4 regions of the Streptomyces sp. NPDC002580 genome follow, and region 1 is predicted to be linked to each of the others. Evidence: riboswitches for the same ligand, from Rfam matches in the RefSeq annotation. Region 1 holds a riboswitch; each other region holds the start of a gene.
What was found. Region 1 has a riboswitch for cobalamin ahead of ACFYW7_RS22950 (ribonucleoside-diphosphate reductase subunit alpha). Riboswitches for the same ligand answer to the same signal wherever they lie in the genome.
Positions count from the first base shown of each region.

Region 2: another riboswitch for cobalamin. It lies ahead of ACFYW7_RS06115 (cobalamin biosynthesis protein); the one in region 1 lies ahead of ACFYW7_RS22950 (ribonucleoside-diphosphate reductase subunit alpha).
Region 3: another riboswitch for cobalamin. It lies ahead of ACFYW7_RS26860 (CbtB-domain containing protein); the one in region 1 lies ahead of ACFYW7_RS22950 (ribonucleoside-diphosphate reductase subunit alpha).
Region 4: another riboswitch for cobalamin. It lies ahead of ACFYW7_RS25190 (CbtB-domain containing protein); the one in region 1 lies ahead of ACFYW7_RS22950 (ribonucleoside-diphosphate reductase subunit alpha).

Region 1 is NZ_JBIAQZ010000007.1:307,558-313,008, forward strand. Features, by position in the region: gene ACFYW7_RS22945 (ribonucleotide-diphosphate reductase subunit beta) at 1-280, opposite strand, end outside; gene ACFYW7_RS22950 (ribonucleoside-diphosphate reductase subunit alpha) at 280-2,673, opposite strand; cobalamin riboswitch at 2,807-2,956, opposite strand; gene mctP (monocarboxylate uptake permease MctP) at 3,375-4,988, opposite strand; gene ACFYW7_RS22960 (DUF3311 domain-containing protein) at 4,985-5,266, opposite strand.
Region 2 is NZ_JBIAQZ010000001.1:1,418,688-1,424,138, reverse strand. Features, by position in the region: gene ACFYW7_RS06130 (class II aldolase/adducin family protein) at 1-326, opposite strand, end outside; gene ACFYW7_RS06125 (anion permease) at 1,176-2,417, shown strand; gene ACFYW7_RS06120 (hypothetical protein) at 2,438-2,656, shown strand; cobalamin riboswitch at 2,793-2,936, shown strand; gene ACFYW7_RS06115 (cobalamin biosynthesis protein) at 3,042-3,989, shown strand; gene ACFYW7_RS06110 (cobyric acid synthase) at 3,986-5,451, shown strand, end outside.
Region 3 is NZ_JBIAQZ010000009.1:177,658-183,108, reverse strand. Features, by position in the region: gene ACFYW7_RS26875 (zinc-binding dehydrogenase) at 1-524, shown strand, start outside; partial or broken gene ACFYW7_RS26870 (transposase family protein) at 636-1,391, opposite strand; gene ACFYW7_RS26865 (acyl-CoA dehydrogenase family protein) at 1,598-2,788, opposite strand; gene ACFYW7_RS26860 (CbtB-domain containing protein) at 3,022-3,243, opposite strand; cobalamin riboswitch at 3,280-3,442, opposite strand; gene ACFYW7_RS26855 (histidine phosphatase family protein) at 3,566-4,141, shown strand; gene ACFYW7_RS26850 (ferredoxin) at 4,217-4,588, opposite strand; gene ACFYW7_RS26845 (nuclear transport factor 2 family protein) at 4,640-5,032, opposite strand; gene ACFYW7_RS26840 (PadR family transcriptional regulator) at 5,115-5,451, shown strand, end outside.
Region 4 is NZ_JBIAQZ010000008.1:307,957-313,407, reverse strand. Features, by position in the region: gene ACFYW7_RS25200 (cupin domain-containing protein) at 1-31, shown strand, start outside; gene ACFYW7_RS25195 (enoyl-CoA hydratase/isomerase family protein) at 283-1,344, shown strand; cobalamin riboswitch at 1,600-1,745, shown strand; gene ACFYW7_RS25190 (CbtB-domain containing protein) at 1,786-2,007, shown strand; gene ACFYW7_RS25185 (CbtA family protein) at 2,029-2,787, shown strand; gene meaB (methylmalonyl Co-A mutase-associated GTPase MeaB) at 2,958-3,941, opposite strand; gene scpA (methylmalonyl-CoA mutase) at 3,938-5,451, opposite strand, start outside.

The DNA of each region.
Region 1 (5,451 bases):
GCTTGTACAGCGTCAGCACCAGGTTGTTGGCCACGATCGAGTCGCCCGTCGCGAAGAACGCGACCAGCCGGCCGATCATGTGCTGCTCGCCCTGCGACAGCTTCGCGAGGTCGGCGACGTCCGAGTGGAGGTCGACCTCCTCGACGGTCCAGGTGTTCTTGATGGCGTCCCGGTAGCGCTCGTAGAAGTCCGGGTAGCGCATGGGGCGCAGGGTGAGTTCGAAGCCCGGGTCGAGGAGGTTCTTCTCGGACGCGGCCTTCTCGGTGTTCGTGTCGCTCATCACTGGCAGGCCTCGCAGGACTCGGGGTTCTCAAGGGAGCAGGCGACGGCGTCGGGGTCGGCCGCCTGCTGGACGGGGATGGCCGTCTCGGGGCGCGCCTGCGCCTGGGCGGCGCGGGCGATGCGGGTCGCGGGACGGGAGCGCAGGTAGTACGTCGTCTTCAGGCCCGACTTCCAGGCGTACGAGTACATCGAGGAGAGCTTGCCGATGGTCGGCGTCTCCAGGAACAGGTTCAGCGACTGGGCCTGGTCCAGGAACGGTGTCCGGGCGGCGGCCATGTCGATCAGGCCGCGCTGCGGGATCTCCCACGCCGTGCGGTACAGGTCGCGGACGTCCTGCGGGACCCAGGTGAAGCCCTGCACCGAACCGCTGGACTCGCGCAGCGCCTCACGGGTCTGCGCGTCCCACACGCCGAGCTTCTTCAGCTCGTCCACCAGGTAGGAGTTGACCTGGAGGAACTCGCCGGAGAGCGTCTCGCGCTTGAACAGGTTCGAGACCTGCGGCTCGATGCACTCGTACACGCCCGCGATCGACGCGATGGTGGCGGTGGGCGCGATCGCGAGGAGCAGCGAGTTGCGCATGCCGACCGCGGCGATCCGCTCGCGCAGGGCGGCCCACCGCTCCGGCCAGTTCAGCTCGACCTCGAAGTGGTCCGGGTGCAGCACACCGCGGGCGGTACGGGTCTTCTCCCAGGCGGGGAGCGGGCCGTTGCGCTCGGCGAGGTCCGCGGAGGCCTCGTACGCGGCGAGCATGATGCGCTCGGCGATCCGGGTGGACAGGGCGCGGGCCGCGGGCGAGTTGAACGGCAGCCGCAGCTTGAAGAAGACGTCCTGGAGACCCATCGCGCCGAGGCCCACCGGACGCCACCTGGCGTTGGAGCGGCCCGCCTGCTCGGTCGGGTAGAAGTTGATGTCCACCACGCGGTCGAGGAAGGTGACCGCGGTGCGCACGGTCTCGTCGAGCCGCTCCCAGTCGATGTCGTCGCCGACGACGAACGCGCCGAGGTTGACCGAGCCCAGGTTGCAGACCGCCGTCTCCCCGTCGTCCGTGACCTCCAGGATCTCGGTGCACAGGTTCGAGGAGTGGACGGTGTGGCCCGGCTCCGCCGTCTGGTTGGCGGTGCGGTTGGCGGCGTCCTTGAAGGTCATCCAGCCGTTGCCGGTCTGCGCGAGGGTGCGCATCATGCGGCCGTAGAGGTCGCGGGCCGGGATGGTCTTCCTGGCGAGGCCCGCCTCCTCGGCCTTGCGGTAGGCCGCGTCGAACGCGTCGCCCCACAGGTCGACCAGCTCGGGCACGTCGGAGGGGGAGAACAGGGACCAGGCGCCGTCCTCGTTCACCCGGCGCATGAACTCGTCCGGGATCCAGTGCGCGAGGTTCAGGTTGTGCGTGCGCCGGGCGTCCTCACCGGTGTTGTCGCGCAGTTCCAGGAACTCCTCGATGTCGGAGTGCCAGGTCTCCAGGTAGACCGCGGCGGCGCCCTTGCGCCGGCCGCCCTGGTTCACCGCGGCCACCGAGGCGTCGAGCGTCTTCAGGAACGGGACGATGCCGTTGGAGTGCCCGTTGGTGCCCCGGATCAGCGAACCGCGGCTGCGGATGCGGGAGTACGACAGGCCGATGCCGCCCGCGTGCTTCGACAGGCGCGCCACCTGGTGGTAGCGGTCGTAGATGGAGTCCAGCTCGTCGAGCGGGGAGTCGAGGAGGTAGCAGGACGACATCTGCGGGTGCCGCGTACCGGAGTTGAAGAGCGTGGGGGAGGAGGGGAGGTAGTCGAGGCGGCTCATGAGCCGGTAGAGCGCGCCGACCTCGTCCACGGAGCGGGCCGTGTCGTCCTCGGCGAGGCCGCACGCCACCCGGAGCATGAAGTGCTGGGGTGTCTCGACGACCTGACGGGTGATCGGGTGCCGGAGCAGGTAGCGGCTGTGCAGCGTGCGCAGCCCGAAGTAGCCGAAGCGGTCGTCGGCGGCCTCGGCCGAGGAGGCGGCGATCAGCGCGTCGAGGCGGGCCGTGTGCAGCCGGACGAACTCGGCCGTGCGGTCGGCGATCAGGCCCTCGCGGTGGCCGACGGCGACCGACTCGGAGAAGGTCGTGACGCCCTGGGAGGCGGCCTCCACGGCGATGCTGACGGTGAGGAGCCGGGCGGCCAGCCGGGAGTAGGCGGGGTCCTCGGAGATGAGACCCGCGGCCGCCTCGGTGGCCAGTTCGCGCAGCTCGGCCTCGTCGGCGCGGGCGGACCGGCCGCGCAGCGCCGCGGCGGCGACCCGGCCCGGGTCGGCGTCGGGGAGGTCGGCGGTGAGATCCGTCAGGGTCCGCAGCAGCGTGACTCCGGGACCGTCGGTCTCCACCGGGGCCTGCTGCGCGGTCACTGAAGCCGGATCGGCTGGCGCGATGGTCACGTGGGGCTCTCCCTCGCTCGGCACGGGGCCTGGCGGGGAGGCACGGGGCACACGGGAGCGCTCCTGGGCGGCAGCGCACCGCGTCCACCGGCCCATTCCGCGAGGCCCGGACGTCGTCGGCACCCGGGCCGGACGGCCGGGGCGCGCTGTCGGCAGGTCCTCGGACTGACACGGGTGCGGACGCGCGGGAACGCGGAAGCACACAAGTACACCGTTGCGGGACAGTTCCGGATTTGCACCGGATTCCCCTGCGGCGACAGCGACCATGAGCATACATCTTGTGCCGGGCTCCGGGAGTACCCCCACATGTTGTGTCAGGTCGACGTCGAGGGGCGTTACGGAGCGTGCCGGATCGTCAACTCGTAGGTGAGCGGCGGATGTCGTCGAACCCGGGAAAAGGGGGCACGGGCGCGCTCCGGGACGGGCGGGGCCGCCTCGCCCCGGCCGCGACGGCGCCGCGCGGGGCGCCCCCGGCGGGACGGACTCGTGCCGTGATCCCGCCCGCCGCCGGGTGCTCCTCGGGCTACGCGGGCCCGAGGGCGATGTCCACGCCGGCTGGTCCGCCCGCCCGCACGCAGGCCCGCCCGGCACGGCGACGGGCCGCCGGATCCCCGTCCGGCGGCCCGTCGTACGCCGCTGTGATGCCGTTCAGGACCCGTGGCCGTCACCGTGTCCGGTTGCCGGTCACCGACGGCCGCCGGTCAGTGGCTCGCCTCCGCCGCGGTGGCGGGCGGGAGCTCCGTCGCGACTCCGGGGTCCCCCGCGTCGGCCGTGTAGTCCTCGGGAGAGGTCTCGTCGACGCCCTCGGGGGCGTTGAACGCCCGCAGGGCGAAGGTGAGGACGACGGCCACGGCCACGTTCAGGACGAACGCCGTCAGGCCGAGGTAGCCGATCTCCCCGATGCCGGGGATCTCCTTCGAACTGCCCCCGAAGTGCTTCTGGGTCGGCGAGGCCACCCCGTAGGCGGCGATCGTGCCGTAGAGCATGCCGACGGCCCAGCCGCCCAGCAGCGCCCAGCGGTGGAACCAGCGGGTGAACAGCCCGCCGACCAGCGCCGGGAAGGTCTGCAGGATCCAGATGCCGCCGAGCAGCTGGAAGTTGATCGCGACGGTCTTGTCCATGGTGAGGACGAAGACCAGCGCGCCCACCTTCACCAGGAGCGAGACCAGCTTGGAGACCTGGGTCTCCTGCCGGGGGGTCGCGTCCGGCTTGATGAAGTCCTTGTAGATGTTGCGGGTGAAGAGGTTCGCGGCCGCGATCGACATGATGGCCGCCGGGACGAGCGCCCCGATGCCGATGGCCGCGAAGGCCACGCCCGCGAACCAGTCCGGGAACATGTTCTCGAAGAGCTGGGGGATGGCGAGCTGGCCGTTCTGCACCTTCACGCCGGCCGCGATCGCCATGAACCCGAGCAGGGCGAGCAGCCCCAGCATCAGCGAGTACAGCGGCAGGATCGTGGTGTTGCGGCGGATCACCTCGCGGCTGCGGCTGGACAGCGTCGCGGTGATCGAGTGCGGATACATGAACAGCGCCAGCGCCGAGCCGAGCGCGAGGGTGGCGTACGTCCACTGGCCCGCCTCGGCGGGGACGAGCCCGCCCGCGCCCGCGGCCGTGTACTTGTCGCTCGCCGCCTTGAAGATCTCGTCGAAGCCGCCCAGCTTGATCGGGATGTAGATGATGGCCACCGCGATCACGATGTAGATCAGGGTGTCCTTCACGAACGCGATCAGGGCGGGCGCCCGCAGGCCCGAGGAGTAGGTGTACGCGGCCAGCACGCCGAAGGCGATGAGGAGGGGCAGGTCCTTGACGAACCAGTTGGTGCTCTCGCCGCCGCCCACGCCCATCACGTCGAGGACGGCCTGGATGCCGACCAGTTGGAGCGCGATGTACGGCATGGTGGCCAGGATGCCGGTGACGGCCACGGCCAGGGAAAGGCTCTTGGAACCGTGGCGGCCGCGTACGAAGTCCGAGGTCGTCACGTAGCCGTGCTTGTGGGAGACCGACCACAGGCGGGGCAGGAACGTGAAGATCAGCGGGTAGACCAGGATCGTGTACGGCACGGCGAAGAAGCCGGCCGCGCCCGCCGCGTAGATCGCCGCGGGTACGGCGACGAAGGTGTACGCCGTGTAGAGGTCGCCGCCGAGCAGGAACCAGGTCACCCAGGTGCCGAAGGACCGGCCGCCCAGGCCCCACTCGTCGAGGCTGTGCTCGTTGTCGGCCCTGCGCCAGCGGGCGGCCAGGAAGCCCATGGCCGTGACGGCCACGAAGAAGAAGACGAAGACGCCGAGCGCGACGCCGTTCACACCGTCGTTCATGCTTCCGCACCTTCCTCGGTGGAGGCGCGTCCCCGGGCGGAGGCGCGGGTCCGCTGGTCGCGCTTCCACAGCTGGTGCGCGACCACGGTCAGCACCGTGGAGAGGAACACCCACATCATCTGGTACCAGTAGAAGAACGGGACGCCGATGAAGGCCGGGTCGGTCTTCGCGTAGGAACCGACCCACAGCATCGCCACGAAGGGCGCCAGCAGACAGAGGGCGATCACCACGCGGACCGGTGTCACCACCGGTGGTTTCACTTCGGGCAGGTCTGACATGGGTCGGCTCCGTCCCCTCATCGATCACCTGGGCAACAACGCGCAGGCAATCTAGGCGACGGTTCCGCTTTTAGGGAACACCTTTGCCCGGACGGCGGATGTGGAGGGTTCGTGCGGGCGAGTGCGGTGGTCCGGCGGGAGCGGAACTCCGTGACGGAACAAGCCTCCTGACGGCCCGTCGGCTG
Region 2 (5,451 bases), on a different contig from region 1:
TGGACGACGGCCCGGGCGCCGGTCGCCCGGTACGTCGCGAGGTGCATCGGCAGTTCGCTGGTCGGCCGCAGCGAACCGATCACCTGCCGGCCGTCCAGGCCGACGCCGACGATGTCGTCGTGGGCCAGCCGGTCGTAGGGCACGCCGGTGGGCGTGACCAGGACCGTGTCGCCGACACGGACCGAGACGTTGCCCGACGTCCCGACCACCAGTCCGTCGGTCACCGTACGGCGGGCCGTCGCGACGAGCTGGTCCCAGGCCCGCCCGACGGCGTCCCGGGCGTCCCTCGCGGCCGGCCCGTCCCCCGTGTCGCCCTCGTCCGACATCCGCGGGTCCTCCCACCTGTCCCGTGCGCCCCTGGCCGCTCGGCCATGCCGCGATCCTGCCAGGAACGCACGCCGACGCACCCCGGGCGGGCGCACCCCGGAACCCGAACACGCCTCACGGGGCCGGATGTCCCACGCGTCCCGTCCCGGGCCGCCCGGACCGGGTGCCTCGCACGCGACGGCGGAGCCCGGCACCCGGGTGGCGCACTTCGTATACAACGACGGGCCCGGCGCGCGGACGGCTGGAAACCGCCGTCGGCGGCGACACCGACTCGGACACCGGGCGAACCCGCACGACATGCGCGAACGCCTCGCCCGACCAGGGACGCGACAGGAACGCGACAGGAACGCGCCAAGGACACGACGGCGACGTGACGGGGAGATGGATCAAGGTTTTCGGCTACGGGACCCACAAAGAGACCGGTCATGTCATGTGATGTGCGTCACAGTGCCTCATCAGGTCGTCCACACCGGACACGGCCGGGCTTTTGTCGCGAATGACGCCCCGTGGCCGACCCGTCACGGCCCGGTGACACCGGCGCGTCCTCGACGCGGCACTCTCCGACCCGCCCCCGCGAGGCTTTCAGCGGCGCCACAACGGCGGCGACCTGCTATGTGACCGGAATCTCATGCGCGGAACCCCCTCCGCGCGGACGGTTCGGCCCGCGGCGGGAACCCGTACCGGAACCCGATATTCCGTATCCGTTCGAACCAGGGCATCGCCCTCCGTCACAAGCGGAACAGCGATCCACCGTTCGGGACACCATGCCGCCCGACCCAGTTCATCTTCCGTTCACCCAGGTTGCCTACGGTCCCCCTGCCACTGACGTCCAACAGAAGCCTGGGTAAATGGAACACATCACGCTCCTCCTCGGAATCGTGATCGTCACCGCTCTCGTGTTCGATTTCACGAACGGTTTCCACGACACCGCCAACGCGATGGCCACCACCATCTCGACCGGCGCCCTCAAGCCCAAGGTCGCGGTGGCCATGTCCGCCGCCCTGAACCTTGTCGGCGCCTTCCTCTCGGTGGAGGTCGCCAACACGATCTCCAAAGGCCTCGTCGACGAATCCGGCATCCGGCCAGAAGTGATCTTCGCGGCGCTCGTCGGCGCGATCCTCTGGAACCTGGTGACGTGGCTCGTCGGACTTCCGTCCAGCTCCTCGCACGCCCTCATGGGCGGCCTGGTGGGCGCCACCATCGCCTCCGCCGGTACCGGCGCGGTGCACGGGGACGTCCTGGTCGGCAAGGTGCTCCTCCCCGCCGTCGTGGCCCCGATCGTCGCCGGTCTGGCCGCGATGGTCGCCACCCGGCTGTCGTACAAGCTCAGTGGCAACACCGACACCAAGGCCAGCAAGAAGGGTTACCGCGCCGGCCAGATAGCCTCCGCGGGCCTGGTCTCGCTGGCCCACGGCACCAACGACGCGCAGAAGACGATGGGCATCATCACCCTGGCCCTGGTCGCCGGTGGCGCCGTCGCTCCCGACTCCGACCCGCCGGTCTGGGTCATCCTCTCCGCCGGTCTCGCGATCGCGCTCGGCACCTACCTGGGCGGCTGGCGCATCATCCGCACGATGGGCAAGGGCCTGACCGACCTCCAGCCGCAGCAGGGCTTCGCCGCCCAGACCAGCGCGGCCACGGTCATCCTGGCCTCCTCGCACATCGGCTTCTCGCTCTCCACCACGCACTCGGTCTCCGGTTCCGTGATGGGCGCGGGTCTCGGCCGCAAGGGCGGGGTGGTCCGCTGGTCCACCGCCACCCGGATGGCTGTCGCCTGGGTCCTCACGCTGCCCGCCGCCGCCCTGGTCGGCGCGCTCGCCGAGTGGGTCACCGGTTTCGGCGCCTGGGGCACCACGCTCGTCGCCGTCTTCCTGGTCGCTTCCAGCTTCGCGATCTGGCGCCGCTCGCGCCGCGAGGTCATCGACCACACCAACGTCAACGACGACGCGGAGCCCGCCGGTGTGGTGACCACGGCCATCGCCGCCGTCACCCCGCCCCCGGTCGGCACCCTGACCGAGGGCCTCACGGCCACCATCCCGGCCCCCGCCGAGCCCACGACGACGCCTTCGGCGCCGTCCGCCGTGGCCTGAGAACCGAAGGAAGAAACAGCATGCACATCGACTGGTCAGCCCTCGGTTCCGTCTTCGGGGTCAGCCTCGGGGTGACCGTGGCCCTCGTCGGCCTCTTCACCCTCGGCGTCGCGGGCCTCTCCAAGAAGGAGTCGGCCCAGGGCGGTTCCGCGGTCGCGGCGGCCACCGGCGCGTACGTCTGCTTCGCGGCCTGCGCCGCGGCGGTGGCGTACGGCATCTCCCTGATCATGACCAAGTAACCCGGAGCCAGAAGCCAGGAAAAAGGTTTCACCGGGCACTACCGCGCGTGGGGTGCGGGACGGATCACCGTCCCGCACCCCACGCGTATGTGGGCCTGCGCACACTGTCCCCCCGCAGGTCAACAGCCAGTTGACGGCCGTTCGCACCCCGTGGTGGACTGCCGGAGCCAAGTACGGCGGCATGAGAGGAAGCCGGTGCGAATCCGGCGCGGTCCCGCCACTGTCATCGGGGAGGAAACTCCCCGGGAGCCAGGAACTCTCACCGCCGGTCTAGTCGAACCAGGGCGTGGACACCCTGAGTGAGGACATATCGCCATGCGCGGCTGCCCGTTGCCCGTTTCGCTGAGTACGAAGGTTCCGCCCCACCCCACGGCCGGCTGACCCCGTGCGTGCCGATCGCGTCTTCGCGTACGGCGCCGCCGCCGGCCTTCTCGGCGACCTGCTGCTCGGCGATCCCCGCCGGGGGCATCCGGTCGCCGCGTTCGGGCGGGCCGCCGCATCCGTGGAGCGGACGCTGTGGCGGGACCACCGGGGCTGGGGCGCCCTGCACACGGCCGTCTGCGTGGGCGGTGCCACCGGGCTCGCCGCGCTCGCGAGCCGTTCCGTGCGCGGATCGCGCACCGCGTCCGTCGCCCTGACCGCCGCCACCACCTGGGCCGTCGTCGGAGGGACCTCCCTCGGCCGGGAGGCCCGGGCCGTCGCGGGCGCGCTCGCGGCCGGTGACCTCGAGGTGGCCCGTGAGCGGCTGCCGCATCTGTGCGGGCGCGATCCGCAGGCGCTGGACGCCGACGGTGTCGCGCGCGCGGTCGTCGAGTCCGTCGCCGAGAACACCTCCGACGCCGTGGTCGGCGCTCTGGTCTGGGGCGCCGTCGGCGGTGTGCCCGGACTCGTCGCCTTCCGCGCCGTGAACACGCTCGACGCCATGGTCGGGCACAGGTCCCCCCGCTACCGGCGCTACGGCTGGGCCTCCGCCCGGCTCGACGACGTCGCCGGCTGGCCGGGAGCCCGGCTGACCGCCGCCCTCGCCGCCGCGGCGGGAGGCGACCCACGGGGCGCCGTGCGCGCCTGGCGCGCGGACGCGCACAGACACCCGAGTCCCAACGCCGGTCCCGTGGAGGCCTCGTTCGCCGGAGCGCTCGGCGTGCGGCTCGGCGGCACCCTGTCGTACGGGGGCCGGGTCGAGCACCGGCCCGTGCTCAACACCTCGGGCCGCGCGGTCCGGGTCCAGGACATCGAGCGGGCCGTCCGGCTCTCCCGCCGCGTCGGCTGGCTCGCGCTCGGCGTGGGCGCCGCGGGACGCGTCCTGCTCACCAGGAAGGGACGAACCGCATGAGCGGCGGACTGCTGATCGCCGGGACCACCTCCGACGCGGGCAAGAGCGTCGTGACCGCCGGGATCTGCCGGTGGCTGGTGCGCCGGGGCGTGAAGGTCGCGCCCTTCAAGGCCCAGAACATGTCCCTCAACTCGTTCGTGACGCGCGAGGGCGCCGAGATCGGGCGGGCGCAGGCCATGCAGGCACAGGCCGCCCGGGTGGAGCCGACCGCGCTGATGAATCCCGTGCTGCTCAAGCCCGGCAGCGACCGGAGCAGCCAGGTCGTCCTGATGGGCCGGCCGGTGGGCGAGATGAGCGCCCGCGGGTTCTTCGGGGGGTCCGACGGCCCGGCCCCCGGGGAGCGGCTGCGCGGCGGACGCCAGGAAGCACTCCTCGGCACCGTCCTCGACTGTCTGGCCGAGTTGCGGGGCACGTATGACGCGGTGATCTGTGAAGGGGCCGGCAGCCCGGCCGAGATCAACCTGCGGCGCACCGACATCGTGAACATGGGGGTGGCACGGAACGCGCGGCTTCCCGTGCTCGTCGTCGGCGACATCGACCGGGGCGGGGTGTTCGCCTCGTTCTTCGGGACGGTCGCGCTGCTGTCCCCCGAGGACCAGGCGCTCGTCGCCGGGTTCCTCGTCAACAAGTTCCGGGGGGACGTCAGTCTGCTGGAGCCCGGGCTCGACATGCTGCACGGTCTCACCGGGCGGCGCTCCTACGGCGTCCTGCCCTTCCAGCACGGTCTCGGCATCGACGAGGAGGACGGGCTGCGGGTCTCGCTGCGCGGAGCCGTCCGCGAGTCCGCGGTCTCCTCCCCCGTCGGCGACGACATCCTGCGGGTCGCCGTCTGCGCGGTGCCGCTGATGTCGAACTTCACCGACGTGGACGCGCTGGCCGCCGAACCGGGCGTCGTGGTGCGGTTCGTGGACCGGGCCGAGGAACTGACCGACGCCGATCTGGTCATCGTTCCCGGGACCCGGGGCACGGTGAAGGCACTGAGGTGGCTGCGCGAGCGCGGCCTCGCCGACGCGATCGCGCGCCGGGCCGCCGAAGGACGCCCCGTGCTCGGGATCTGCGGGGGGTTCCAGCTCCTCGGGGAGCGCATCGAGGACGAGGTCGAGTCGCGCGCCGGCCGGGTCGAAGGGCTCGGACTCCTGCCCGTGCGCGTGCGGTTCGCGCGGGAGAAGACGCTGACGCGGCCGGTCGGCGAGGCACTCGGCGAGCACGTCGAGGGGTACGAGATCCATCACGGGGTCGCCGAGGTGACGGGCGGGGACGCCTTCCTGGACGGGTGCCGGGTCGGCGCCGTCTGGGGCACGCACTGGCACGGCTCGCTGGAGTCGGACGGCTTCCGGCGGGCGTTCCTGCGCGAGGTGGCCGCCGCCGCGGGCCGCCGCTTCGTGCCGGCGGCCGACACGTCGTTCGCGGCGCTGCGCGAGGAGCAGCTGGACCGGCTCGGCGATCTGATCGAGGAACACGC
Region 3 (5,451 bases), on a different contig from region 1:
CCCGCCCCGGCGCCCGGGTCCTGGTCGTCGCCCGCGGGAGCATCGGCCTGTACGTCTGCGACATCGCCCGCGCCCTCGGCGCCTCCGACGTTCTCTACGTCGACCCCGACGCGGAGCACCGCAAGCTCGCCGAGGGCTTCGGCGCCCGCACCGCCGAATCGATCGAAGCGATCCGCCACGGCTTCGACCTCGCGGTCGAGGCAACCGGGCGCGTCGACCAGCTCACCCTCGCCGTCAAGTCACTCGCGCCCGAAGGCATCTGCGAATCAGCCGGCAACCACTTCCGCCCCGGTGAACTGCCATTCCTCGACATGTACCTCACCGGCGTCACCCTGCGCATCGCCCGCGACAACGTTCGCGCCCACATCCCCGATGCCCTCGACCTCGCCGCCTCCGGCACCGTCGACCCCGCCCGAGTCGTCTCCCACGTCCTCGACTGGGAACAGCTCCCCGACGCCCTGCCCGAGAAGCACCTCAAGCCCGTCTTCGTCCGCCACTCCGCCCCGCCCCAGGCTGCACCCTGACCACGGCACGGCGGCTCGCAACCACACATACAGAGACACCTGATGAACACGTCCCTCACCGCCACAAGCGGCACCCCGCAAGATCAGGAAGACAAGGAGCCTCTTCCAGCCTCATGTTGATGCGTGGTGAAGGACGAGGACGGCCTTCACGACGTCGGTGATCCGGTTGGTGCTGCAGCGGAGTTCGCGGAGCGGACGCCGGCCTTTCAGGACGGCCATGGTCTGCTCGCCGACGCAGCGGATCTTGGCGTGGGTTGTGTTGTGGCGCCGCTTCCATCGCTTGAGGCGACGGCCCCGGAACAGGACTCGGATGGGACCACCGGCCCCCTGATACGCCTTGTCCGCCCAGCACTTCAGCTCCGCGGTGGTGAGCGCGTCGATGATCCCGTGGTGCCGGGCGGCCGTCAGATCGTGAGTCGAGCCGGGCAGCGCTGCTGAGGCCCACGGCAGACGTCCGAACGGATCGGCGAGGACCTGCACGTTCATGCCGTGGCGTTTGTGTTTCCCGGAGTGCTACGGGGTGTCGGCGGCGATCCGGCCGATCGGCGGCGGCGTGCCGTCCAGGATCACAAACGCCTTCGTCCGGGCCGTCGTCATCGCCTCGGCCAGGGTGGGAGCCGGTGTGGTCAGAACCTCGACGGCCTCGCGTATGCAGCGGTAGACCGTCGCGATCCCGACGCTGAACCCGGCAGCGAACCGGACACAGGTGTCACCGCACCGCAGGTGGGCCAGGGCGAGCGGGGCCTGACGCCCGGCCGCCGGCCGCCGCCACCGGGTACCGATCTCCCTGCGGCGGCCTGCGAGCTGCCCGGTCAGGTGCCGCAGAGTGCGACTGGACAGGTCGATCGACGACGGGTGAACAAGCACGCGCTCCTGGCGGTACGGGTGATCTTGGTCGAGAACCCGTCTACCAGGAGCTTCGCCGCTTCGCTGAACCGTCCAACACGCGGGCATCATAGGCAGGTTGGAAAGGCTCAGTCCGCAAGCCAGGCCCGCTACCCTTCGGTCCGCGTCGGAGGTTCGGTGCCAACTATCCCGCTTTTGTGCCAACTAAAAAGCTTCGTCACACACAACTACCGCCGCACCCGCGGCATCCCCAGCCCGATCCACGAGATGATCTCCCGCTGGATCTCGTTGTTGCCGCCGCCGAAGGTGAAGATCACCGCCGACCGGTAGCCCCGTTCGAGTTCGCCGTTCAGGACCGCTCCGGAGGAGCCCTCCTTGAGGACGCCGGGGGCCGCGACGATCTCCATCAGCCAGGCGTACGCGTCCCGGCGCGCCTCCGAGCCGTACACCTTGACGGCGGAGGCGTCCTGCGGGGTGAGCGTGCCCTCCTGGACGGCGTTCACCATCCGCCAGTTGAGGAGTTTCATCGCGTCGAGCCTGGTGTGCGTGCGGGCCAGGAGGCGGCGCACCCACGGGAGGTCGACGACGCGGCGGCCGTCGGCGAGTTTGGTCTCCATCGCCCAGCGCTGGACGTCGTGCAGGGCACGGATGGCCATGGTGCCGTGTGCCGCGAGGGTGACGCGTTCGTGGTTGAGCTGGTTGGTGATCAGCCGCCAGCCCTTGTTCTCCTCGCCCACCCGGCGCGCGGCGGGGACGCGGATGTTCTCGTAGTAGCTCGCGGTGGTGTCGTGCGAGGCGAGGGTGTTGATGATCGTGCACGAGTAGCCGGGGTCGGAGGTCGGCACGAGCAGCATGGTGATGCCCTTGTGCGGCGGGGCGTCCGGATCGGTACGGACGGCGAGCCACACCCAGTCGGCCGTGTCACCGTTCGTCGTCCAGATCTTCTGGCCGTTCACCGTGTAGTGGCCGGTCTCCGTGTCGCCTTCCCGTACGGCCTTGGTCTTGAGAGCGGCGAGGTCCGTGCCGGCGTCGGGCTCGCTGTAGCCGATGGCGAAGTCGATCTCACCGGAGAGGACCTTCGGCAGGAAGTACGACTTCTGCTCCTCCGTGCCGAACCGCATGATGGTCGGCCCGACGGTGTTGAGCGCCATCAGGGGCAACGGCACCCCGGCCTGGGCCGCCTCGTCGAAGAAGATGAACTGCTCCATCGGGCTCAGGCCCCGGCCGCCGTACTCCTCGGGCCAGCCGACCCCGAGCCAGCCGTCCGCGCCCAGGCGTCGGATCGTCTCGCGGTAGAACCGCTTCTGCGCCGCCGGGTCGCCGTATCGCGCATAGGCGTTGCCCGGTACCAACTCGGCGAAGTAGAGCCGCAGTTCGGTCCGCAACCGCTGCTGCTCCGGCGTGTATTCGAGATGCACGGCGCCTCCTGCCCCTCCGAGCCGACCTGACGGCGCACACCGTAGAACGTGTTGCAGAAATTGGGAATGCCGATGACATGGGAGACAGATTCGGGGCGCGGCGGTGGGTGCGACGGGGCAAAGCGGTGGGGCGGAGCCCGGTCGAACCCGGCTCCGCCCCGTCGCGACGGCCGCCCGTGCGGCCGTCGGCCGCCGGTCGTCGCGTGATCTCTCGGCTCGTCGGTCTCCCGCCGTCAGTGGCAGGGGAACCCGAGCAGGTGGCGTGCGTCGTGGACCCACTCGTGGACGTTCTCGCCGGACACGAGGGAGGTGGCGCCCTGTTCGGCGCCGACGAAGTAGAGCAGGACCAGCATCAGGACGCCGAAGAAGAACGCCCAGGGGGCGATCGCGCCGATCGGCAGCTTGGCGGGTACGGCAGTGGGGGTGACGGTCGGCTGGACGACGGACTGTGCCATGGGCGGAACCTCCTGGGGAACTCGCGTCCCGTCTCGGTGGTGCACAGGACGACAGCCACGGGTCTGACTCGGCCCGCCTTCACCGCTCCTGGCCGGAGCGGCGTGTACCGGGCTCACAGTGGCGCGACCGTGCCGGATTCCCACCGGACTTCCGCCGAACCGTCGTCAATATCCACGCGACCGTACCGCGAAGCGTGTTCCCGGAAAAGGGCGCGCACGGCCCGCGCCGTGTGAGCCCCGCGCGCCGGAGACGCGCGGGGACCGCCCTGCCGGACCGCGGCCCGGCTTTGGCGAACGGGTCGGCGCGTAGCAGAGTGACGGCATGACGAGCCGAGTGTTCTTGATCTCCGCGGCGATCAGCGAGGCGCTGCGCGAGGCCCGCTTCGACGCCGGGAGTCCGGTCGACGCCGCCGGGCTGCGGACCGCCCGGGCGGCGGCCGAGGCGGGTGCCGTGCCGGCCGGAGCCCGACTGCGGGTCTCCCCCACCGCGCGGTGCCGGCAGACCGCGGAGGCGCTCGGGCTCGACGGCGGTGTCGACGCACCGGAGTTGGCCGGTCTGGACGTGGGCCGCTGGCACGGGGCGACCCTGGCCGAGGTGAGCGCGAAGGAGCCGGAGGCGGTGGCGCGCTGGCTCGCGGATCCCTCGTCGGCGCCGCACGACGGGGAGTCGGTGCGGGCGTTCTGCGACCGGGTCACCGAACACCTGGACTCGGCGGCCGAGTTCGACGGCAGAACCGTCGCGGTGGTGGAACCCGAGATCGTACGGGCCCTGACGGTACGGGTGTTGGGGGCTCCCGACTCGGCGTTCTGGCGCGTCGACGTGCCGCCGCTCACCATGACCGAGTTCAGCGGGCGCTCGGGGCGCTGGAACGTGCGGGCCGGACGCCCTCTCGGATAGGGGCCGTTCGGCCCATCGGCCCGCGGACGTGGGTGGCCAGGGCCCGGTCGGGCGCGACCGGGTAGGCCGGCGCCCTCACCTCAGCGTGGCGATGAAGTCCGCGCACGCCTGGGCGCACGCGCGGCTGGTCTTGGCGCTCGCCTCCGCGCCGGGCTGCCCGTCGAAGACGTCCGCGCACTCCAGGCAGACGTCACGGCACCATTCCAACTGGGTGCGGATACGCGACTCGTTCTGCCCCGGCTGCCCGGACAGCACGTGACAGGTCGCCTCGCACACCTCCGCGCACTGGATGCCCTTGCGCCGGGCGAGATCCTGCTCCTCGGGCCCCTCGGAACCCATGAGGCCGACCCGCAGCGCACAGGCCAGGGCACAATCGGCGCAGGCCTGGGCGCAGGCGAACCGGTCCTCCAGGAACCGGAAGAGCTCTTGCTCGGAAGTCGTCGTCACAACGGGCGGGTAGCCGGAAGGAGTCGGTTCAAACCGCGCGGCGCGGGGACCTCACGCCCCGGCCGCCTCCCGGGAGATCTGCTCGAACTGCGCTCCCATGGCTTCGGAGAGCGCCTGCGCGGCCGACAACGGCCGCACCATCACGGTGAATTCGTCGATCAGCCCGTCCTCGTCGAAGTGCAGGAAGTCACAGCCGTTGATCTCCTTGTCCCCCACCTTGGCGGTGAAGACCAACGCGTGGTCACGGCCGTCGGCTCCGGCGATCTCGCGGACGTAGCGGAAGTCGCTGAAGACGCGCCAGACACCGCGCAGGATGGCCGCGGTCATCGCCTTGCCCGGATACGGCTTGAAGGCGACGGGACTGGTGAACACGACACCGTCGGCCAGCAGCTCCTCGACCGCGCCGAGGTCACCGGCCTCCACGGCCTTGCGGAAGGAGTTCATCGAACCCGCCTCTCATACTCAACTAATTGATTAGGTGCGGATCAGATTAGTCGGATGGGTGAGTGCCGTCTAGCCTGACGGGATGGCATTGCGCAACGCGGTTCTGGCCGCGCTCCTGGAGGGTGAGGCGTCGGGCTACGACCTGGCCAAGGGGTTCGACGCCTCGGTGGCCAACTTCTGGATGGCGACCCCCCAGCAGTTGTACCGGGAACTCGACCGGATGGAGTCCGACGGGCTCATCGAGGCCAGGCTCGTGCAGCAGGAGCGCCGGCCCAACAAGCGGGTGTTCTCCCTGACGGCGGCGGGTCTCGCCGCGCTGGCGGCCTTCACCGCCGATCCGGCGAGGCCCACCGCGATCCGCGACGAGCTGATGGTGAAGGTGTACGCCCTGGACGAGGGGGACGCGGACGCCGTCCGGG
Region 4 (5,451 bases), on a different contig from region 1:
GTACGTGCTCCGGCCCGGGGACGGAGCCTGAAGGAACCGGCCGCCGGGTCGACGCGCACCCCGGTCGACGTGTTCTCCAGCACGCGTTCCCCTCGCCCCGATGGGCCGCCCGTCATGACCCGGAGTCGAGCGCCCCGCGCTTCCCGCACCCGCGCGGGAGCCGCGACGGCCGGTGGGTACCGTAGCGAGAAGACCGCCGTGACCGGCGAACGCACCGGACCCCGGAAGGAACCGACGAGACATGCGCGTCATCGTGGCCCGCGCCCTGACGGAGGCGTTCGGATGAACGGCACCGGGGCACACGGCGCCGAGGAACCCGTCCTGCTGCGCACCGAAGGACGCGCCGCCCACATCATCCTCAACCGGCCGAGGGCGCTGAACGCGCTGAACCACGCGATGGTGCGCCGGATCGACCGGGCGCTCGCCGCCTGGGAACACGACCCGGCCGTCGAGACCGTGGTCATCACCGGCGCCGGCGAGCGCGGGCTGTGCGCGGGCGGCGACATCCGCGTCGTCCACGACGACGCGCGCGACGGGGACGGCACCGCCTCCGCCGCCTTCTGGCGCGACGAGTACCACCTCAACGCCCGCATCGCCCGCTATCCCAAGCCGTACGTGGCCGTCATGGACGGCATCGTCATGGGCGGCGGCGTCGGTGTCTCCGCGCACGGCGGCGTCCGGGTCGTCACCGAGCGGTCGAGGATCGCCATGCCCGAGACCGGGATCGGCTTCGTCCCCGATGTCGGCGGCACCCACCTGCTCGCCCTCGCCCCGGGCGAGCTGGGCACCCACCTCGCCCTCACGGGCGCCTCGATCGGCGCGGCCGACGCCCTGCTGTGCGGCCTCGCCGACCACTACCTGCCCTCCGCGTCGCTCCGGGAGTTCGTCGCCGACCTGGCCGACAGACCCGTACGGGAGGCTCTCGCCCGCCACGCGCGGGCGGCGCCCCCGGCCGAACTGGCCGACCGGCGGGAGTGGATCGACGCCTGCTACTCCGCCGACACGGTGGAGGAGATCCTGCGACGCCTGTTCGCGGTCGGTGACCCGGCGGCCAAGGAGACCGCCGAGATCCTCCTCGGCAACTCGCCCACCGCGCTGAAGGTCACGCTGGCCGCCCTGCGCCGCGCCCGGCGGCTCGGCCGGCTGGAGCCCGTCCTGGACCAGGAGTTCCGGGTCTCCTGCGCGGCCCTGTCCGCCCCCGACCTCGTGGAGGGCGTCCGGGCCCAGATCATCGACAAGGACCGCGACCCGCACTGGTCCCCGGCCACCCTCGCCGAGGTCACCGACGCCGACGTCGAACGCTTCTTCGTCTCCTTGGGAGAGGGCGAACTCGGGCTCGCGTGACCGGCACCGCGCTGACGCGGGCGGCCGGGCGGGACGCTCGCGCCCACGGCCCCGGCCGCCCCGCGGCGGCCGGGGGCCCCTCGGAGTTCGTTCCGAACTGCCTTCAGCTGTAAGTGAGTTGTGAGGGACGCGTACCGAACTCGGCAGGCCCGACAGCCGGGTCGCCCGCCGGGGCGCGGGTGACCCACCCCGTCCCAGGAGACCCGTCACCTGGGACGAGAGGAAGATCACGGCGGACGGCGCGGTCTTGGCGGTGAACTCGCCAGGCGGTACGGTCGGTCCGATATTGATGACGTCAAGACGGAAGCCGGTGGAAATCCGGCACGGTCGCGCCACTGTGAACGGGACGCCCAGCCATGCTGGGCGCCGCGTGAGTCAGACCCGTAGGCGTCATCCTGTGCACCACCGAGATGGGACGCGAACTCCCGAGGAGGTCCTGCCATGGCGCAGACCGTCGCTCCGCCGACCGCCACCACCCCCGCCCTTCCGGCCAAGCTGCCGATCGGCGCGATCGCCCCCTGGGCGGTCTTCTTCGGCATCCTGATGCTGGTCCTGCTGTACTTCGTCGGCGCCGAACAGGGCGCCACCTCCGTCGTCTCGGGCGAGGACGTCCACGAATGGGTGCACGACGCCCGCCACCTGCTCGGTTTCCCCTGCCACTGACGCGAGGGACAGCACTCACCCATGAACTCCGCAACGGTAAGAAACCTGCTCGTGCGAGGCATGCTCGCCGGTCTCGCGGCCGGTGTACTCGCCCTGGTCGTCGCCTACTTCCTCGGTGAACCGAGCGTGGACAGCGCGATCGCCTTCGAGGAGGCCCAGGCCTCCGGGCACGAGCACGAGGTCGAACTCGTCTCCCGCAGTCTCCAGTCCACCGCCGGACTCGCGACCGGTGTCCTGCTCTACGGCATCGCCTTCGGCGGCATCGCCGCGCTCGCCTACTGCTTCGCGCTCGGCCGCGTGGGCCGCCTCGGCCCCCGCGCGACCGCGCTGCTGCTGTCGGGGACCGCACTGATCGCCGTCTACGTCGTGCCGTTCCTGAAGTACCCGGCCAACCCGCCGGCCGTCGGTGACCACGAGACCATCGGCAAGCGGACCACCCTGTACTTCCTGATGATGGTCCTCGGTGTGCTCCTGGCGATCGGCGCCACCGTCCTCGGCAAGCGCCTCGCGCCGACGGTGGGCACCTGGTACGCGACGGTCGCCGCCGTGGCGGCCTTCGTGGTCGTGATCGGCCTGGCCTACGAGTTCCTGCCCGCGATCAACGAGGTGCCAGGTGACTTCCCGGCCACCGTGCTGTGGCGGTTCCGGCTCTCCGCCCTGGCCATCCAGACGGTCCTGTGGGGCGGATTCGGCCTCGTCTTCGGCGAGTTGGCCGAACGCGTGCTGAACCCCAGGCCCGCCGCGGTCGCGGCCGGACGATCGGTCCCGGCCGCGCGCTGATCCTTCGGGACGTGCGTTTTCGGACGTGCCTCCGGTACGGAGAAGGGCTCCTCGGAATCCTCCGAGGGGCCCTTCCGCGTTTCGGTGCCCAGGCGGCCGGGTCGTGGCGGATACCGCGAGGCCTTGGGGCGACGGGCGCGGGACCGGTGGGTCATCCGCCCCCGCGTGGCTCAGGGCGCTTCGCGGCCGAACGCCTTCAGAATGCGTTCCGCGGCGAGCGTCGCCGTCAACCCGCCCTCCCGCACCTGCCGTTCGAGGTCGGGGGCGAGCGCCCGTACCGCCTGGTCGGAGTGCAGCCGGCCGAGGAGTTCGTCGCGGACCATCGTCCAGGTCCAGTCGACCTGCTGGTCACGGCGTTTGTCGGCGAGGCGGCCGGTCGAGTCGAGCAGGGTGCGGTGCTGTTCCAGACGCTCCCAGACGGTGTCCAGACCCGACGACTCCCGGGCGCTGCAACTCAGCACGGGCGGCGTCCACACCGCGTCCTTGCCGTGCATCAGCCGCAGGGCGCCCGCCAGTTCACGCGCCGCCGACTGCGCGTCGCGCTCGTGCGGGCCGTCCGCCTTGTTGACGGCGATCACGTCGGCCAGCTCCAGGACACCCTTCTTGATGCCCTGCAACTGGTCTCCGGTGCGGGCCAGCGTCAACAGCAGGAACGAGTCCACCATGTTGGCGACGGCCGTCTCGGACTGGCCGACCCCGACCGTCTCCACCAGCACCACGTCGTAGCCGGCCGCCTCCATCACCACGATCGACTCGCGGGTCGCCTTCGCCACCCCGCCGAGCGTGCCGGCGGTGGGGGAGGGGCGGATGAACGCGGCCGGATCGACGGCCAGTCGCTCCATCCGGGTCTTGTCGCCGAGGATCGAACCGCCCGTCCGGCTGGACGACGGATCGACGGCGAGCACCGCGACCCGGAACCCGAGCTGGGTCAGCATGGTGCCGAAGGCGTCGATGAACGTCGACTTGCCCACCCCCGGCACCCCGCTGATGCCGATCCGCCGCGCCTTGCCGCTGTGCGGGAGCAGCTCGGTCAGCAACTCCTGCGCCAGCGCCCGGTGCTGGGGCCGGGTGGACTCGACGAGCGTGATGGCACGGGCGACCAGCGCCCGCTTCCCGTCGAGCACACCCTTGACATAGGTGTCGAGTTCGATCACAGGTCGTGCCCGAGACCGGCAGAGAGCCGCTCGACGAGGTCGTACGCCGCGTCCGGGATCACCGTCCCGGGTGGGAACACGGCGGCCGCGCCCATCTCCAGCAGCGTCGGCACGTCCTGCGGCGGGATCACCCCGCCGACCACGACCATGATGTCCTCGCGGCCCTCCGCCGCCAGCTCCTCGCGCAGCGCGGGGACGAGGGTGAGGTGCCCGGCGGCCAGCGAGGAGACGCCCACGATGTGCACGTCCGCCTCCACGGCCTGGCGGGCGACCTCGCCCGGCGTCTGGAACAGCGGGCCGACGTCGACGTCGAAGCCGAGGTCGGCGAACGCGGTCGCGATCACCTTCTGGCCGCGGTCGTGACCGTCCTGGCCCATCTTCGCGACCAGGATGCGCGGGCGACGGCCCTCGGCCTCCTCGAACGCGTCCACCAGGGTGCGGGTGCGGTCCACGGACGGCGACTCCCCTGCCTCGTTGCGGTACACGCCGGAGATCGTACGGATCTGGCCCGCGTGGCGCCCGTACACCTTCTCCAGGGCGTCGGAGATCTCCCCGACGGTGGCCATCGCGCGGGCCGCGCGGACCGCCAGTTCCAGCAGGTTGCCCTCACCGGCGGCCGCCCGCGTCAGGTCCTCCAGCGCGTCCTGGACGGCCCGGTCGTCGCGCTCGGCCCGCAGCCGCCGCAGCTTCTCGATCTGCTGGGTGCGCACGGAGGAGTTGTCGACCTTGAGGACGTCGATCTTCTCGTCGGTCTCCACGCGGTACTTGTTGACGCCGATGACCGGCTGGCGGCCGGAGTCGATGCGGGCCTGGGTACGGGCCGCCGCCTCCTCGATCCGGAGCTTCGGGATGCCGGCGTCGATGGCCTGCGCCATGCCGCCCGCGGCCTCGACCTCCTCGATGTGCTGCCAGGCCCGGCGGGCGAGGTCGTACGTCAGCTTCTCGACGTAGGCGCTGCCGCCCCACGGGTCGATGACCCGGGTCGTACCGGACTCCTGCTGGATCAGCAGCTGCGTGTTGCGGGCGATCCGCGCGGAGAAGTCGGTGGGCAGGGCGAGGGCCTCGTCCAGGGCGTTGGTGTGCAGCGACTGGGTGTGGCCCTGGGTGGCGGCCATGGCCTCCACGCACGTACGCGTCACGTTGTTGAACACGTCCTGGGCGGTCAGCGACCAGCCGGACGTCTGCGAATGGGTGCGCAGGGAGAGCGACTTGGCGTTCTGCGGGTCGAACTGCTTTACCATCTTCGCCCACAGCAGGCGCGCCGCCCGCAGCTTGGCGACCTCCATGAAGAAGTTCATGCCGATCGCCCAGAAGAACGAGAGCCGCGGCGCGAACGCGTCCACGTCCAGGCCCGCCTCCCGGCCCGCCCGGATGTACTCGACACCGTCCGCGAGCGTGTACGCCAGCTCCAGGTCGGCCGTCGCGCCCGCCTCCTGGATGTGGTACCCGGAGATGGAGATGGAGTTGTAGCGCGGCATCCGCTGCGAGGTGTACGCGAAGATGTCGGAGA